3 regions of the Rossellomorea sp. NS-SX7 genome follow, and region 1 is predicted to be linked to each of the others. Evidence: riboswitches for the same ligand, from Rfam matches in the RefSeq annotation. Region 1 holds a riboswitch; each other region holds the start of a gene.
What was found. A riboswitch is a leader RNA that binds a small molecule or an ion and turns the genes downstream of it on or off. The one in region 1 is predicted to bind S-adenosylmethionine.
Positions count from the first base shown of each region.

Region 1 (5,755 bases):
GCATATTCAGTTCCGCCGATCAGGACGATGCGTTTTTCAAACGAAACGATGATGAATGTTTCAGAGTTAGTACCATCAACAGCAGGGTCTGCTTTAAAGTTAGGAGCCGAAACGATCGTAAATTCGGACTTATGTGAGATTAATTCTTCCGCATTCGGGCGAATGAACAGCTGATGAGCAAATAAGTTATGCCACGCAAATTCATTGATTACCTGGATCGGAAGTCTATGTTTGGGATCTGCACCTGCAAATCCGTTGAATACAAATACTTCTTCTTTTTCTTTTAAGTATGCAAGGACTTTATGGTATAATTTATCGAATGATTCAGCAGAGATTGGCTGATTAACAGCTCCCCAATCAATTTTATCTTTTGTTGAAGGCTCCTCTACAATAAATTTATCTTTAGGAGAGCGCCCTGTGTATTTGCCAGTTTCAGCTCTGACCGCACCTGAAGAAGTTAAAACGCCTTCATTTCTATGAAGAACTCTTTCCACTAATTGTGAAACAGACAGTTGATTTTTGATATTTTGACCGCTAAGTAACTCTGTTAATTCACTAGACATGCTCACTGAATTCATTAGAACCCTTCCTTTATATAAATTTAACTACCACTTTGTTGTATCTTTTCAAAAATAGTATAACACAATTAATTTATTAGTCTATACTATTTAGCACTTTTTTATAATGTGACTTAAACTTGTAACAAATTCCTTGAAAAATGCAACTTATTTTTCCCTATCTAAGCAGTTTATGCTTGTCCATGAGAAATTCCTCATTCATATACCCACGTTTTCATGTTTCTTCTTATAAAAAGGTGTTCGCGTATAAACGCAGACCGTTTCGTTCCTCTGCAGGGACTTGACTCCAGTGGAAAACAGTGTGGGGCGCTGAGACTTGTCCAACTATAAAAGAAACTTCTTACTACAATAATGTATAGGATTATCCGGAAAATATTGATAAGGGCTGTTAAACTTTACATACTAAAAAATATTTGACACCCTTTAGTGTTAACGTTATTATTGTACCTTGAACGGATACTCTTATCCTGAGCTGGTGGAGGGAGCAGACCCTATGAAACCCAGCAACCTGCTAAATAGATAGTTGGTCCTTCTTGATTCAGGAAGGATCCCATGAAGCGAAGGTGCTAAACTGAGGCAAGGTGGACAACCTTGAACGATAAGAGAGAAAAGGCGCGGCTATGATGTGAAACCTTTCCTCTTTGTGCTTCTACCGAGGAAGGGTTTTTTCTATTTTATAGTGGAGCATTAATGATTAAATCTCATGTTTTTATATAAGGACGTCTTTCTCTTCCTTATAAAAAAACCATGTTTACTTCATACTACTTAGGGAAATGAGTACCGTATCTGTTTATAGGTTTTGTCGATTTAATATCGGCAAATATGCTTGAGGAGGAACCTTAATGTCAACAAAACGTCGTCTGTTTACATCTGAGTCCGTAACGGAAGGACATCCAGATAAGATTTGTGACCAAATCTCTGATTCAATTCTTGATGCCATTTTAACGAATGACCCGAATGCCCGCGTGGCTTGTGAAACGTCTGTTACTACAGGTTTAGTGCTTGTTGCAGGTGAAATCACCACAAATACTTATGTAGATATCCCTAAGATCGTTCGTGAAACGATCCGCGGAATCGGATACACTCGTGCGAAATATGGTTTCGATGCTGAAACTTGTGCAGTCCTGACATCAATCGATGAGCAATCTGCTGATATTGCCCAAGGTGTAGACCAGGCGCTTGAAGCACGTGAAGGACAAATGTCTGATAAAGAAATCGAAGCAATCGGTGCAGGGGACCAGGGTCTAATGTTCGGATTTGCCTGCAACGAAACGAAAGAGCTTATGCCTCTTCCGATTTCTCTTGCTCATAAACTATCCCGTCAGCTGACTGAAGTCCGTAAAGAAGAAATTCTTCCTTACCTTCGCCCGGACGGTAAAACTCAGGTTACGGTCGAGTATGACGAGAACGATAAGCCTGTGCGCATTGATACAATCGTCATTTCAACTCAGCACCATCCTGAGATTTCACTAGAGCAAATCCAGCGTAATCTGAAAGAGTATGTCATCGATCCGGTTGTTCCGAAAGAACTGATCGACGAAAACACAAAATACTTCATCAACCCGACTGGCCGTTTCGTAATCGGTGGACCTCAAGGGGATGCAGGTCTTACAGGCCGTAAAATCATCGTTGACACATACGGCGGATATGCACGTCACGGCGGCGGCGCATTCTCCGGTAAGGATGCGACGAAGGTTGACCGCTCTGCAGCATATGCAGCCCGCTATGTGGCTAAAAACATCGTTGCTGCCGGACTTGCTGAAAAATGTGAAGTTCAATTGGCATATGCAATCGGTGTAGCACAACCTGTATCCATCTCAGTTGATACATTCGGAACTGGCAAAGTTTCTGAGGATGTATTGGTTGACGTGGTACGCAATAACTTTGATCTACGCCCTGCCGGAATCATCAAGATGCTGGACCTTCGCCGTCCGATCTACAAGCAGACTGCTGCTTACGGACACTTCGGCCGCAACGATCTTGATCTTCCTTGGGAGCGTACCAACAAAGCTGAAGTATTGAAAGCCGAAGCTCTTAAGTAATAACAGATATGAGAAAACCAACACTCCTTTTAGGGGTGTTGGCTTTTTTGATTTGGGATGTTTTTGTTGGACGTATTATGATTTATTGCGGGCTGCGGTCGAGGGGGGATAGGTAGTTGTAGTTTTAGGGGATGATGCCCGCGGGATTTGTCGTATTTTGAAGAATGACAGATATATCGGAAATTTGGCAGATAAAACGTTTTTTTGGAAGATATATTGGAATTTTGGCAGATAAAACGGAAAAACGGCAGATAAAATGAAAAAACGGCAGATAAAATGAAAAAACGGTAGATATCTTCGTGGAAAAGTCAGAAGAGTTGACCCTGGCTCAAAATCCTCAAATCGAGCCAGGCACATACAACGGAATTGCGTCACTTATATCCCCATCCCGTAATTTAACACGAGTAATCTCGCTCAGCTTTGGGTATCACAAATATAAGAGTTAAAATGGTTTGATGCTTTTATAATACTGGCCCTTCTCCGCATATTCCCTTGAGATGCGTTTCATTTCACTGATATCATGTTCGTTCAGTTCCCTCACCACTTTTGCCGGTCGGCCAAAGGCAAGGGTGTTCGGAGGGATGACTTTTCCCTGGGGGACGAGGCTTCCGGCTCCGATGAAAGCACCTTCACCGATTTCGGCATTATCAAGGATGATTGATCCCATGCCGATGAGGGCTTTTTTTCTGATTTTGCAGCTATGTAAGATGACACCATGGCCGACTGTCACTTCATCTTCAAGGATCAGGGGATTTTCAGGGCTTTGGTGAAGGATGGAATTGTCTTGAACATTTACTTTTCTGCCAATCCTGGTAGGCGCGACGTCCCCTCTGATGACGGTATTGAACCAGATGCTCGATTCTTCCCCGATTTCAACATCCCCTGAAATCGTTACATAATCGGCGATAAAAGCAGATTCTGCAATAATAGGTTTTTTATCATGATATGGATAGAGCATTTTTCACTACCCCTTTCAATAATATTTACTATAATAATGGTAGCAGATGATAACCATTTGAGAAACATTTAAGGAGGATTTGCCATGTGGAAATGGGAAACAGATCAAGAGGCAAAAGCAGTCATCGTCATCATTCATGGAGCAATGGAACATCATGGCCGATACGGCTGGCTCATTGAAATGTGGCGTGCATCAGGTTTTCATGTCATCATGGGTGATTTGCCGGGGCAGGGGATGACGTCGAGAAGACAAAGAGGACATATCGATTCGTTCGACGAATATATTATCGAGGTGAAAGACTGGGTTCAGGCTGCCTATCGATTTGAACTGCCTGTATTTCTCCTTGGCCACAGCATGGGCGGCCTGGTTGCCGTACGGATGCTTCAGGAGTCCCATGTCAAATTGGCAGGGGTCATATTATCCTCTCCTTGCCTCGGTCTTGTGAACGGACCTTCCAAGCCGATCGAATTGCTTTCCCATGGATTGAATAAAATCGCCCCGATGATCAAATTCCCATCAGGGTTGACGATTGATATGGCGACGAGGAATGCCGATGTCAGAGAGATAGACAGCAACGATACGCTTTATATTACAAAAGTTTCTGTCCGCTGGTACAGGGAGCTCGCTCAAGCGATCAAGCTTGCTAGAATGAACTTAAATAAATTGCCGGATGTCCCTCTTCTAGTGCTGCAAGCGGGCGACGATAAAATCGTTGACAAAAGTGCGGTCAAGAAATGGTTCAATGAGCTGTCGCTGTCAGAAATGCACTATAAAGAATGGCCGAAATGCTATCATGAAATTTATAACGAACCCGAAAGAGAAGAAATCTTCGAATACTCAAAGATCTTTATAGAAAGCCGGCTGAAGGCGCTGGGATATATTTTATAAACGAGGTGGTAAGCTTGTCAGTACCTGCAAGTCCTTTTTCATTAATGACAAAAGTATATCGGGATATCTTTCCGCTTGTCCATCAAGAACTGAATTACTGGAAAAAGCGGGCGGAGGAAATCCCTAACGAAGAGTTAAGAAAACAGGCATTAGCGAGTATTGAGCATAAAACCTTTCATTGTGAAGGGGGTTCGATTCTTTCCATTCTTTCTTTGGAAAAGAAGAAGGAAACGATCCGCTTCACAGTTGCTTATCAGACGATCAGTGATTATCTGGATAATCTTTGTGACAGGAGTACATCCCTTGATCCTGAGGATTTTGGACTCCTGCATCAGTCGATGAAAGATTCACTGAATGTCGGCTCTGAGCCGGTTAACTATTATGCATTGAGAGAAGATCAGGATGATGGAGGATATTTACGTGACCTGGTTATGGCATGTCAGGAATCGCTGGCTGAAACACCCCATTATCAAAGTATCAAAAATGAACTGCTGGAACTATGCGAGTATTATTGTGATCTGCAAATACATAAGCACGTGAAAGAAGAAGAAAGGGAGGGCAGGCTGCAGGCATGGTTTGAAGGACACCGCTCACGGCTTCCGGAGATGGATTGGTATGAATTTTCGGCGTGCTCCGGTTCCACACTAGGAATCTTCTGCCTCGTGGCCTATGCAAGCAGGCCGGACTTTCATCCCTCTTATACAGAAAAAATAAAGGCAGGTTATTTTCCTTACATACAAGGTCTTCATATCCTTTTGGATTATTTTATCGATCAGGAAGAAGACCATGAGGGAGGGGACTTGAACTTCTGCTTTTACTATGAAAATGATGAACATTTGCGAGAGAGACTCATTCATTTTCTGCGCAAAGCGGATGAACATACAAACGATCTCCCACACTCAGGGTTTCACCGATTGATCAACAAAGGATTGATCGGGGTTTATCTGTCCGATGAAAAAGCCAGCAGGCAAAAAAGGGTCCAGGCTTTTTCGAAAGAATTCATCGGAGAAGCTGGATGGGTGACAAAGTTCTTCTTTTGGAATGGAAGAATGTATCGGAAATGGAAGAAAGCAAAATAATTACCATAGTTATTTCGTACCACGAAATAAAATAGTCCCATTCAAAAAGCTAGTCCTAATACCATAGGACTAGCTTTTTGTTGTTTTGTGACATTTTTTATTAGTAAGATATTCCCTTGTAAAAATTTTTCATAGGAGGAAATATTCGAATTATGTCAGAATATATGGATTTTTCTGAAAAATCTAGTATATTGTAATTAGTTGTAAAAA
Region 1 covers NZ_CM128249.1:3,010,854-3,016,608, reverse strand. The annotation lists gene pckA (phosphoenolpyruvate carboxykinase (ATP)) at 1-578, opposite strand, end outside; SAM riboswitch class I at 1,038-1,183, shown strand; gene metK (methionine adenosyltransferase) at 1,421-2,620, shown strand; gene ACUXV2_RS15035 (gamma carbonic anhydrase) at 3,063-3,578, opposite strand; gene ACUXV2_RS15030 (alpha/beta hydrolase) at 3,663-4,466, shown strand; gene ACUXV2_RS15025 (tetraprenyl-beta-curcumene synthase family protein) at 4,481-5,545, shown strand.

Region 2 (5,755 bases), 1.8 Mb from region 1:
ATGGCTCTTGCCAATAAAAGGGTCTTCCAATGAGTAATCCTTTCTGCTGGCCATTGTGCAACCACGAACACAACTTTAGCCCCTCCGATGGCATGTTTTCTAAACCATTCCGGGAAGCGGATATCATAGCAGATCATACCGGCCATCTCAGTGTCCATCAGTGTGAATGAGCCATCTTCTTTACCGGGAAGCAGGTAATGATGTTCATCCATCAGTTTGAATAAATGGAGTTTATCATACTGTTTTATCATATTCCCTTTGTTATCAAAAACGAGAAGAGTATTGGAAATCCCTTCTTTTGTTTTCTTTGCAATTGATCCGCCGACAATATGTATGGAGTGGCGCGCGGCCAGTTCTGAAAGAAAGTCAGAAATATCTTGTGCTTCTTCATCGGCGATTTCCCCGATTCTCGTTAAATCATAACCTGTCGTCCACAATTCAGGAAATACGACGGTATCACAGCCTGCTTCCATCGCTTTCTTTACCCATTGCTGAACCCGTTTCTTATTTTCAGAAGGATTGCCAAATGTTATATCCATTTGTGCGAGCCCGATATTCGTTATCAAATTAACACCTCATTTATAAGTCTATGAAAAATATACTTTACAATCTTTACTTTACGTTATATCATTTGTGACTAGAATTTGAAAGTAAATAATTTTCAAAAAAGTGTAGAAGGTGAAGAGATGACAACCTTTAAAAAAGCAGAGCGCATAAACTCGCTGCCGCAGCAATTTTTTGCATCATTGACAGCAAACGTCCAGAAAGTACTGAAAGAAGGTCACGATGTAATAAATTTAGGGCAGGGGAATCCCGATCAGCCAACACCTCCACATATCGTAAATACGATGATGCAAGCAGTGAAATCACCAAGTAATCACAAATATTCCCCTTTCAGAGGATTGGAGTCCTTCAGGGAAGCCATATCTGTTTTTTATAAAAGGGAATATGGTGTGAATATTGATCCGGAAGAAGAAGTGGCTGTGCTGTTTGGAGGGAAAGCAGGACTGGTCGAACTGCCCCAGTGTCTGTTGAACCCCGGGGATACGGTATTGGTCCCGGATCCGGGATATCCTGATTACTTGTCGGGGGTATCTCTTGCAGAAGCGAGAATGGTAACGATGCCGTTGAAAGAAGAGAATCATTTCCTTCCGGAGTATGACACGATTCCAATGGAGGACATTGAAAAAGCGAAACTCATGTTTTTGAACTATCCCAATAATCCTACAGGAGCGGTTGCTTCCCGTTCATTTTTCGATGAAACAGTATCATTTGCAAAACAACATGACATTTGCGTCGTGCATGACTTTGCATATGGTGCAATCGGCTTCGAAGGGAAAAAGCCCGTCAGCTTTTTAGAAGCAGAAGGTGCAAAGGATACAGGGATTGAAATTTATACGCTTTCAAAAACCTATAATATGGCAGGTTGGAGAGTGGGCTTCGCAGTCGGGAACAAAAGTGTGATCGACGCCCTCAACATTCTTCAGGATCATCTGTATGTCAGCCTTTTCGGGGCTGTCCAGGAAGCCGCAGAGGCTGCTTTGCTCGGGCCTCAGAAATGCGTTGAAGAATTGGTTGATACCTATGAATCAAGAAGAAAAACATTGATAGACGGTTTACAGAAAATCGGATGGGACGTAAAAGCGCCTGCTGGCTCCTTTTTTGCTTGGCTTAAGGTTCCTGAAGGATTTTCTTCTGTGGAGTTTTCTGATTATCTCCTCGAAGAGGCTAAAGTGGCTGTAGCGCCAGGTGTAGGGTTTGGGGAGCATGGTGAAGGATATGTCCGAGTAGGATTATTGACCAGTGTAGAACGCCTTGAAGAAGCTGTGGGAAGGATTGAAAATTTGAAATTGTTTGATAAAAAAGATTGACAGAAATGAAAAATGATGCCATAATCCAACTGAAATAAAATACAATAGCATATGATTTTTCTTATCAAGAGCAGGCGGAGGGACCAGCCCTATGAAGCCCGGCAACCGACTTATCCAAGCACGGTGCTAATTCTTGCAGCAGTTTATTTGCTGAGAGATAAGACAGAGTAATAGACAAACCTCTTCTTATCGAAGGGGTTTTTTTATTTTACGCCAATCAGTGATTTCGAAAAAACAATGAAGATGGGAGGCAACTGGAGTGGGAGAAGTAATTGCTACATATGTCTTATCAGGAAAAAACGGATCCTTTGAAAAAAAAGCGGAAGGAATCGCTCTTGGACTCACTGTCGGTTCATGGACCGATCTTCCATTGCTGGAGAAAGAACAATTAAGAAAGTACAAAGGCCGGGTAGTCGAGGTGAAAGAAAAAGAAGGAAGAGAGGGAGGTACGGCGGAAATTCAAATCGCCTATCCTTCAGGGAACTATTCCAATGATATACCGGCGATCCTTACAACCGTCTTTGGCAAACTATCACTTGATGGTCAGGTTAAACTCAAGGATATTCAATTTTCAAGGGATTTAAAGAAAGGGTATCCGGGTCCCAGATTTGGGATTGAAGGAATCAGGGGAAAAGTGAATGTTTTAGATAGGCCTCTTGTCATGAGCATTTTCAAAGGGGTGATCGGCAGGGACATACATTACTTACAGTCCCAGCTTAGAGCTCAGGCACTGGGCGGAGTGGATTTGGTCAAGGACGATGAAATTCTTTTTGATAACGAACTGACACCATTTGTCGACAGAATCAAATTGGGTGAAAAAGTACTTCGTGAGGTTCATGAAGAAACAGGAAAACGAACTCTGTATGCAGTCAACTTGTCTGGAAGGACCACTGACTTAAAAGAAAAAGCGAGAAGGGCAAGAGAGCTCGGGGCGGATGCTCTATTATTCAATGTATTTACTTATGGACTCGATGTATTGCAAGAGTTAAGGGAAGATCATGAAATCGGACTCCCAATAATGGCTCATCCTTCTTTCTCGGGGGCTGCAGCTGCTTCTCCACAATATGGAGTAAGTTATTCGTTGTGGCTTGGTAAGTTTTTAAGAATGACAGGAGCGGATTTCTCTTTATTCCCATCTCCATATGGGAGTGTGGCATTAGAAAAAGAACAAGTGTTGGCCATCAGGGATGAATTGATAAAATCAGATCAATTTAAGGAAACATTTCCTGTTCCTTCAGCAGGTATCCATCCCGGGTTGGTTCCCCAGTTGATGACCGACTTTGGGCATAATTGCGTCATCAATGCTGGTGGGGGAGTGCATGGACATCCCGGCGGTGCGGTTGGAGGCGGGAAAGCCTTCCTGCAAGCAATCGATGCTGTCTTGAAAGGCACTTCCCTGGCAGATGCAGCTATTAATCATGCTGAACTTGATCAAGCTCTGCAGTTATGGGGACAGGAGGTTAAAGTGAGTGGGTAAGCCCATTATTTTTTGTGACTTTGACGGGACAATCACTGAAACTGACAATATTATTTCCTTGATGAAGCAGTTCGCTCCTCCGGAATGGGAAAGTATTAAAAATCAAATACTTTCACGTGAACTGTCAATCAGGGAGGGAGTCACAAAATTGTTTGATCTGATTCCTTCTTCAAAAAAGGAGGAACTTCTTAGTTATTTACAAGAGACATCTGTTATCAGAAAAGGATTTAAAGAATTTGTTTCATATACAAAAGAGAATGACATTCCATTGTATATCATAAGCGGAGGAATGGACTTTTTCGTCTATCCACTTTTAAAGCAGTATGGTCCTTTTGACGGCATATTTTGTAACCAAACAACGTTTGAAGATCAGACAATCAAAGTACACTGGCCGTTCCCTTGCGATGCTGAATGTGACAACGGGGAATGCGGGTGTTGTAAACCGTCCATCATTCGAAGCATCGAGATCACTGAAAAACATGACATTATTGTGATTGGCGATTCAGTTACAGATATTGAAATGTCCAAATATGCCCATACTGTTTTTGCAAGAGATTATCTTGCCGAGAAATGTGAGGAATATTCCATTCCGTATGAGAAATTTGAAACGTTCCATGATTGTATAGCTTTTCTGAAAAAGGAGGTTCCGGCGTGAAGGACTATAGTGCTGAATGGGAAGAACTTGCAGAAGTTAAGAAAGAGCTTGCAGACCGGGACTGGTTCATGGGGACAAGTGGAAATCTCGCCATCAGGGTCAGCTCTTCCCCAACCAGTTTTCTCGTTACAGCAAGCGGAAAGGATAAGAGGAGGCAAACGGATGAAGATTTTCTGATTGTGGATCAGTATGGAGAGGCGCTTGAAGAAACCACATTACGACCTTCAGCTGAAACGCTCCTGCATAGCAGTATATTTCGAAAAAGCCAGGCAGGATGCAGTCTTCATGTCCATACGGTCCCGAATAATGTTGTGAGTGAGCTTTATGGGGACAGAGGTGAAGTTACGTTCAAGAATCAGGAATTGATTAAGGCTTTTGATAAGTGGGAACAAGATGATACGCTGACCATCCCCATCATTCCTAATTATGCCCATATTCCTTCTTTATCCGAAGAATTTTCCCGCCATGTCCTTGATGATAAAGGAGCTGTTTTGATCCGCAATCATGGCATCACGGTATGGGGGAGAAACGCTTTTGAGGCTAAAAAGCTTCTGGAAGCTTGCGAGTTTCTATTTCAATATCAATTGTCACTACTATCATTAAAGAAGACCACTCAACAACTATAGGAGGAAGATAAACAATGGCGACGATTAAAGTTCAAGGATCAAGTGAAATAGTGGACAATCAAGAAGAGGTTAGTACTTTTCTAGGTGAACAAGGGGTTATATATGAGAATTGGAATCTATCAAAATTAGATGCAGAATTACAGGGGAAGTATGTATTATCAGATCAAGATAAGGAAAGCATCATAGAAGCTTTCAGAGAAGAAATAGAAGACATTTCTGAGAGAAGGGGTTACCAAGCCTGGGATGTCATTTCTCTATCATCTAACACACCTAATTTGGAAGAACTGCTGAAGAATTTTCAACAGGAGCATCATCACACAGACGATGAAGTCCGTTTTATTGTAAGCGGGCATGGAGTTTTTATCATTCAAGGAAAAGATGGAAACTTTTTTGAAGTCCATCTGGACCCGGGAGATTTAATTTCAGTACCTGAAAATATTCGACACTACTTTACATTGAGTGAGGATAAACAAGTGGTCGCTGTTCGTATATTCGTTACACAAGAAGGCTGGGTACCAATATATTAAGAGAGAAAGGAGAAAAAGACGTGGTGTCTTTTTCTCTTTTTTTGTATTCGTTTCTTGAGCTATCATAGTATCAAAGGGAAGCCCCTCCTCCTTCGCATACATTTGTGAAACCAAAATAAATATTGACGATTTTTGTCAAAAAAACAGACTTAACTAGTTATTTTGTCTTGTTTTGCGAATCTATTTACTTTTCTGTTAATAGTTGCGATACTAACTGAGTAACGTTTTTATTAGTAGATTTACATGAATAGAAACAGAGGCAAAAGGATCCTGCCGGGACTACAACACTGTGGACTTATGCACGGTTCATCTGTTGAATCCCAGTTGGATTTGCAGCCTGATAGACACAAAATAAAAAGGAGTTAGTTTGAATGGGTCAATATCTTAAAAAGAAATGGTTACTGGTGAAAATCAATCAAAAGCGTGCTGAAATGATCTCCCTGGGAGATAGACTGGGGCTGGGGGCAAAAGAAACTATTGATTGCAGTCAGCAATTGGATCGATTATTGAATCAATATCAGGAATGTGATAAAAGCATTTATACGATTAATATTCAAGAAGTACCCTACGAATTGAGTCAGGTAATAAAAAATTTACTG
Region 2 covers NZ_CM128249.1:1,216,580-1,222,334, forward strand. The annotation lists gene ACUXV2_RS05915 (carbon-nitrogen family hydrolase) at 1-566, opposite strand, end outside; gene ACUXV2_RS05920 (aminotransferase class I/II-fold pyridoxal phosphate-dependent enzyme) at 687-1,871, shown strand; SAM riboswitch class I at 1,930-2,035, shown strand; gene ACUXV2_RS05925 (2,3-diketo-5-methylthiopentyl-1-phosphate enolase) at 2,131-3,348, shown strand; gene ACUXV2_RS05930 (2-hydroxy-3-keto-5-methylthiopentenyl-1-phosphate phosphatase) at 3,341-4,003, shown strand; gene ACUXV2_RS05935 (methylthioribulose 1-phosphate dehydratase) at 4,000-4,629, shown strand; gene ACUXV2_RS05940 (1,2-dihydroxy-3-keto-5-methylthiopentene dioxygenase) at 4,644-5,156, shown strand; gene ACUXV2_RS05945 (Spo0E family sporulation regulatory protein-aspartic acid phosphatase) at 5,528-5,755, shown strand, end outside.
Region 2: linked by a shared signal. The riboswitch ahead of ACUXV2_RS05925 (2,3-diketo-5-methylthiopentyl-1-phosphate enolase) and the one ahead of metK (methionine adenosyltransferase) in region 1 are both predicted to bind S-adenosylmethionine.

Region 3 (5,755 bases), 790 kb from region 1:
GCTTACCCTGGCCAATCCACAAAAAGGCATCAGAAAATGTCCCCGGTGCCGTTCCGCCGCTCACCATCGGCATATTGTTATAAATGGAGTACCCCTCCGTATAGGTGCGGTGGATCCCTGAAATGATGTACATCGCCCCTAAAGTGGCCAAGAGGTCCGGGATGCCGAGCTTCACGATCAGCAGTGAATTGAACAGCCCGACTCCCGCCCCGACCAGCAGCGGGACGAGAAGCACAACCCATAATGGCGCTTCATACCATACCATCAAAGAAGCTGTCACCACCGTCGAAAGCGAAACGGTCGACCCGACAGATAGATCAAAGCCGTCGACGACGAGGGTGAATGTCACCCCCAGTGCCACCAGCGTGACAATCGAAATGGACCTGAGAATATCAGATAAATTGCCATACGTAAAGAAAAACGGATGATAAAAACTGAAAAAAATCAGGATGACTGCCATCAATACAATGGCCCCGTATTTAAATAGTAAGTCTAACATCTTTCCTTTCATTCGCTGCCGTCCCTCCCGAAGCATAAAGCAGAATGGTTTCTTGTGACGCTTCCCCTGCCGTCAATTCCTTTACGATCCGCCCATCATACATGACAAGGATCCGGTCGGAAATCGCCAGGATTTCTTGGAGCTCACAAGAGAAATAAAGGATCCCTTTCCCTCTTTGAGCCAATGATTGAATCAAACCGAAGATTTCTTTTTTCGCCCCGACATCCACACCTTTTGTCGGTTCATCGAACAGAAACACCGAAGCGTCTTCCGTCAGCCACTTCCCGATCGAGACTTTCTGCTGATTGCCACCGCTCAGATCATTCGCGCTGATCCGTTCGTGTGCCGCCCTTATGCCGAGTGATTCGATCCTGTCCCGGGCGAGCTTCCTTTCTGCCTTCCCGTTGATCCACAGGCGTTTTGAAATATTCCTTAATGAAGGGAAACTGAGATTATGCTGAACCGATTCATGGATGAATAATCCCTCTTTCCTTCTTTCTTCAGGTACAAGCGCCAAGCCGTGCTTCACCGCATCGCGCGGAGATCCTATGTTGATTTCCTTACTTTTTAAAAAGTAGGATCCTTTTACGACTGGAGATGCACCGAACAATGATTTTGCCAGTTCAGTTTTCCCTGCTCCGACAAGGCCCACAATCCCAACTACTTCCCCCTCCCTGACTTGGAGGTCGATCGACCGGAGTTTACCGCCGTCATCGAGACCTTTTACTTCATAAAGCAGCCCGCCCTTCTCGACATGAGGCTTCCCGAACTCTTCTTTGAACGAACGCCCCAGCATCTTTTCCACCACCGCTTCCGGTGTCGTATCCTTTGTCTCATCCATCCCCACCGTTCTGCCGTCCCTCATCACCGTGATGCGGTCGGCAGCCTGGAACACTTCAGGGAGCCGGTGGGAGATGAACACGATCCCGACCCCTTCCTTCTTCAATTCCTCCATGACCTCGAACAGCCGGTCGGTTTCCGTTACACTCAGCGGAGCTGTCGGCTCATCGAGGATCAGGATTTTCGCCTTCTGCAGCAGCGCCCTTGCTATCAGGACCAATTGTTTTTCAGCTAAACTCAGTGAGGAAGCGGGCGAGCCGAGGGACAGATTCCCTGCTCCGATTCGATGAAGGACGGTGCCGGCCTCTTTTTCCAGTGACTTTTTATTCAGAAAAAAAGATCCGCCGCTTGATAGGCGGTCAAGCAAAATGTTTTCTGCAACGGAAAGCTGAGGCACAATTGCCGTGTCCACTTCCTGATAGACACAGTGGATCCCATTTTGCTTCGCTTCTTTCGGAGTTTGATAGCTTTTCTTTTCATTGTGAAGCAGGATGTCTCCACTGTCCGGAGTGTAAGCCCCGGAGAGGATTTTCATGAGCGTACTCTTTCCGGCACCGTTTGCTCCGAGCAATGCATGGACTTCCCCCTCATTCACTTGAAATCTTGCTGCGTACAGGGCCTTCACCCCGGAAAAAGCTTTACAGATATCTCTCATTTCCAGTAAGGCGGACATCGCCACCCCTCCTCTCCTTTATTCGGTGAAGGAATCTTCAAGTTCCTTCAGTTCAGCTGTGTATCCTTGTTCACTTGCTCCCCAGCCTTCCACATGCACATGGAGCTGATCGGTTGTAAGCTGTTCATCCGGAAGCTGATCCCGTTCGATGAAGACCGGTTCAAGTTTCACCGTTTGCGGTGTTTCCTCCCCTGATAGTTTCTGATAGAGGAAACGGACCTGCACACGGCCAATATCTTTCGGATCGACCGCAGCTGAAGCCACCCACGGACTTCCTTCCTTCTGGATGATCTGAAGATCTTCATCACTCATATCGATTCCATAAACCTTGATTTCTTCTCTCCCCGCCGCCTCGATGGCCCGTACGGCACCTTTTGCAAATTCGTCCCACGCAGCCCACACTGCGTCAATATCACCTTTATTCGGGTACTGCTTCAGAATGGCTTCCATCTGGGCCTGCGTATCGAGTGCCGTATTCTGGGTCGCCGCTCCGAAAGCAGCCACTTCTTTGATGTCAGGATTGCTATCAAGGAATTCTTTATAGGCCGCCTGGCGCCTTTCCATCGGGGCAAACCCCGCTACCCAGATCTTGACGATTTCACCTTTCCCTCCAAGCTCCTCTGAAAGCTTATTAAGCGTCTGTTCCGCCATTTGCCTGTCACCTTGTTCAAGGACCGTCACACCTTCTGATTCAACATCCGCATCAAACACGACAACGGGAATCCCCTGTTCTTTCGCTTTCTCAACACCCGATTGAAGTGCTTCCTTTGTTCCATGGTCGATCAGGATCCCATCAAATTTCTGGTTGATGGCAGCATCGAGATTGGATGACATCTTTGCCAGATCCCCTTCGGAAGTGAAAACCTGGACCTTCCCGCCAAACTTTTCAACCTGCTCTTTCACCCCTTCGATATACTGGGCAGAAAACGTCCCTAAATTGATCTGCATGATCAGGGCGATTTTCTTGCCGGCAAGCTCATGATCGGATGCTCCTTTTTTCGCGCTTGCCTCAGCATTTGACTCCTCGGAAACCTTTGGCTGACATGCAGCCAGTAAACTTAGCACAAGCGTGATGATGATCAATAATAAAGCCGGTTTTTTCATAAAAATGACTCTCCTCTCGCGAAATGGTTTTATTTTTATACAGCCTTGAATCGAAGCGGTGCACTCGCCCGATCACAAAGCCCATCGCCGGGATTCCTGGTTGATTGAACAAAAGCAGGTACCCGCCGATATTTTCATACAACAAAAAACCCCTTTTCCTAAGGGAAAAGAGGTTTATGTATCAATAAACGTACTCTTATCACTCAGGAAATCATTCCTGCAGGTCTTAGCACCTTTCCGTCGAAACGGTAGGTTGCCGGGCATCATCGGGCCAGTCCCTCTGCCAACTCTTTATAAGAGAAATATGAAATTGGTAAAATCTTCGCATGCGTATAACCGATATCTTACTTAGTTGATGGAAAATTGTCAATATTCTTTTTAAAATAATTTCACGGCGGGTATCACGGAGCCTCTATGTGCGGACTGTCGTCACGACAAAACCCGACACGCCTGCACACCTCGTGAACCACAACAACCCGCCCCATAACAAAAAACCGCTCCCCCAAAAGGAGAGCGGCCCATATATTAAACCAAATCTATTCTATTACTTCCCGCCAAAAGCCAAACTTGCTTCAATAAAGTCTCTGAACAGCGGCTGCGGACGTGTCGGGCGTGATGTGAATTCCGGGTGGAATTGGGATGCCACGAACCATGGGTGATCTTGAAGCTCGATGATCTCCACAAGGCGTCCGTCAGGGCTTGTACCTGAGAAGATGAAGCCTGCGTTTTCCATTTGCTCACGGTAATGATTGTTGAATTCGAAGCGGTGACGGTGACGCTCGTAAACCACTTCTCCATCATAGGCTGCATACGCTTTTGAACCTTCCGTCAGCTTACATGGATATAAACCGAGACGAAGGGTTCCGCCAAGATCTTCGATATCCTTCTGTTCAGGAAGCAGGTCGATGATCGGGTACGGTGTATCCGGGTTCAGCTCAGCAGAGTGAGCTCCTTCAAGACCAAGTACGTTGCGCGCATACTCTACAGATGCAAGCTGCATACCAAGGCAGATGCCAAGGAAAGGAACTTTGTTTTCACGTGCGTATTGAGTCGCAACGATCTTCCCTTCAACTCCACGGTCACCGAAGCCTCCAGGTACAAGGATTCCGTCTACATCGCCAAGCATTTCCGCTACGTTTTCAGCGTCTACAAGCTCGGAGTTCAACCATTTCACCTCGACGTCGCTGTCGAAATTGTATCCGGCATGACGAAGAGCTTCCACAACTGAAATGTAAGCATCCTGAAGTTCAACATACTTCCCGACAAGGGCGATCTTCGTTTTGCGTGATAGATTCGTTACACGCTCAACCAGTTCATTCCACTCTGTCATTTCTGCTTCACGGCAGTTCAGTTTCAGGTGCTGACATGTGATTTCATCCAGCTTCTGGGCCTGAAGGGCAAGAGGCACTGAGTAAAGTGTGTCAGCATCCATCGCTTCGATCACAGCATTTTTATCGATATCACAGAACAGCGCAATTTTATCTTTCATATCCTGCGTCATTGGCATTTCTGTACGAACGACGATGACGTTCGGCTGGATTCCAAGGCTGCGCAATTCTTTCACGCTGTGCTGAGTCGGCTTCGTTTTCATTTCACCGGCTGCTTTGATATAAGGAACCAATGTACAATGGATGTACATCACATTTTCACGGCCCACATCACTCTTGATCTGACGGATCGCTTCGAGGAATGGAAGAGACTCGATATCCCCTACCGTTCCGCCGATTTCAGTGATGACCACATCCGAATTCGTTTCGCGGCCTGCACGGTACACGCGTTCTTTGATTTCGTTTGTGATGTGCGGGATGACCTGGACCGTTCCGCCTAAGTAATCACCGCGGCGCTCTTTTTTCAGGACGGTGGAATAGATTTTCCCAGTCGTCACAGAGCTGTATTTAGTCAGGTTGATGTCGACGAAACGCTCATAGTGACCTAAGTCAAGATCCGTTTCCGCACCGTCATCCGTCACGAATACTTCACCGTGCTGATACGGGCTCATCGTTCCCGGATCCACGTTGATGTATGGGTCGAATTTCTGGATCGTTACCGAAACTCCGCGGTTTTTTAATAGTCTTCCAAGGGACGCTGCTGTGATCCCTTTTCCAAGTGACGACACAACGCCGCCTGTTACGAAAATATACTTAGTCATGTATATGTCCCCCTTTTGATATGATTTGGTTCAAAAAAAGTAGAGGGTGTCTCCTATGTATCCTTGTCATGAAGTTATCTTGTTCAAAGAAGGAGAAGTCCATTCCCGCAAAATAAAATCATGGGCAAAAATCAGCTAAAAGACAGCCTCTTATTTATAAATGATGGTAAGTTGTAAGGGGAAGAGAAATCGTGAATCAGCCTGCATCCTTCGCGCAGGCCGTCCTGTAAAAAATAAAAAACGCCCCTCTTACCAAATGGTAAGGGGAGCGTTGAATACTCTATCCGTCCTTTTTTAAGGAGCCCAAATAAAATACTACCTTCCTGAAAGAAAGAAGTCAAGCATAGAATGGAGCCGGATAAATCTTCTTAATTCACTGAAAAATTAAAGATTTTCATCCTCTTCTTCTTCATCTGACTCTTCTTCGTCTTCATCATCGATTTCATCATCGAACTCATCGATTTCCAACTCTTCTTCTTCTTCATCGACA
Region 3 covers NZ_CM128249.1:3,805,340-3,811,094, forward strand. The annotation lists gene ACUXV2_RS18810 (ABC transporter permease) at 1-511, opposite strand, end outside; gene ACUXV2_RS18815 (sugar ABC transporter ATP-binding protein) at 480-2,012, opposite strand; gene ACUXV2_RS18820 (sugar ABC transporter substrate-binding protein) at 2,031-3,116, opposite strand; SAM riboswitch class I at 3,310-3,416, opposite strand; gene ACUXV2_RS18825 (CTP synthase) at 3,661-5,265, opposite strand; gene rpoE (DNA-directed RNA polymerase subunit delta) at 5,650-5,755, opposite strand, start outside.
Region 3: linked by a shared signal. The riboswitch ahead of ACUXV2_RS18820 (sugar ABC transporter substrate-binding protein) and the one ahead of metK (methionine adenosyltransferase) in region 1 are both predicted to bind S-adenosylmethionine.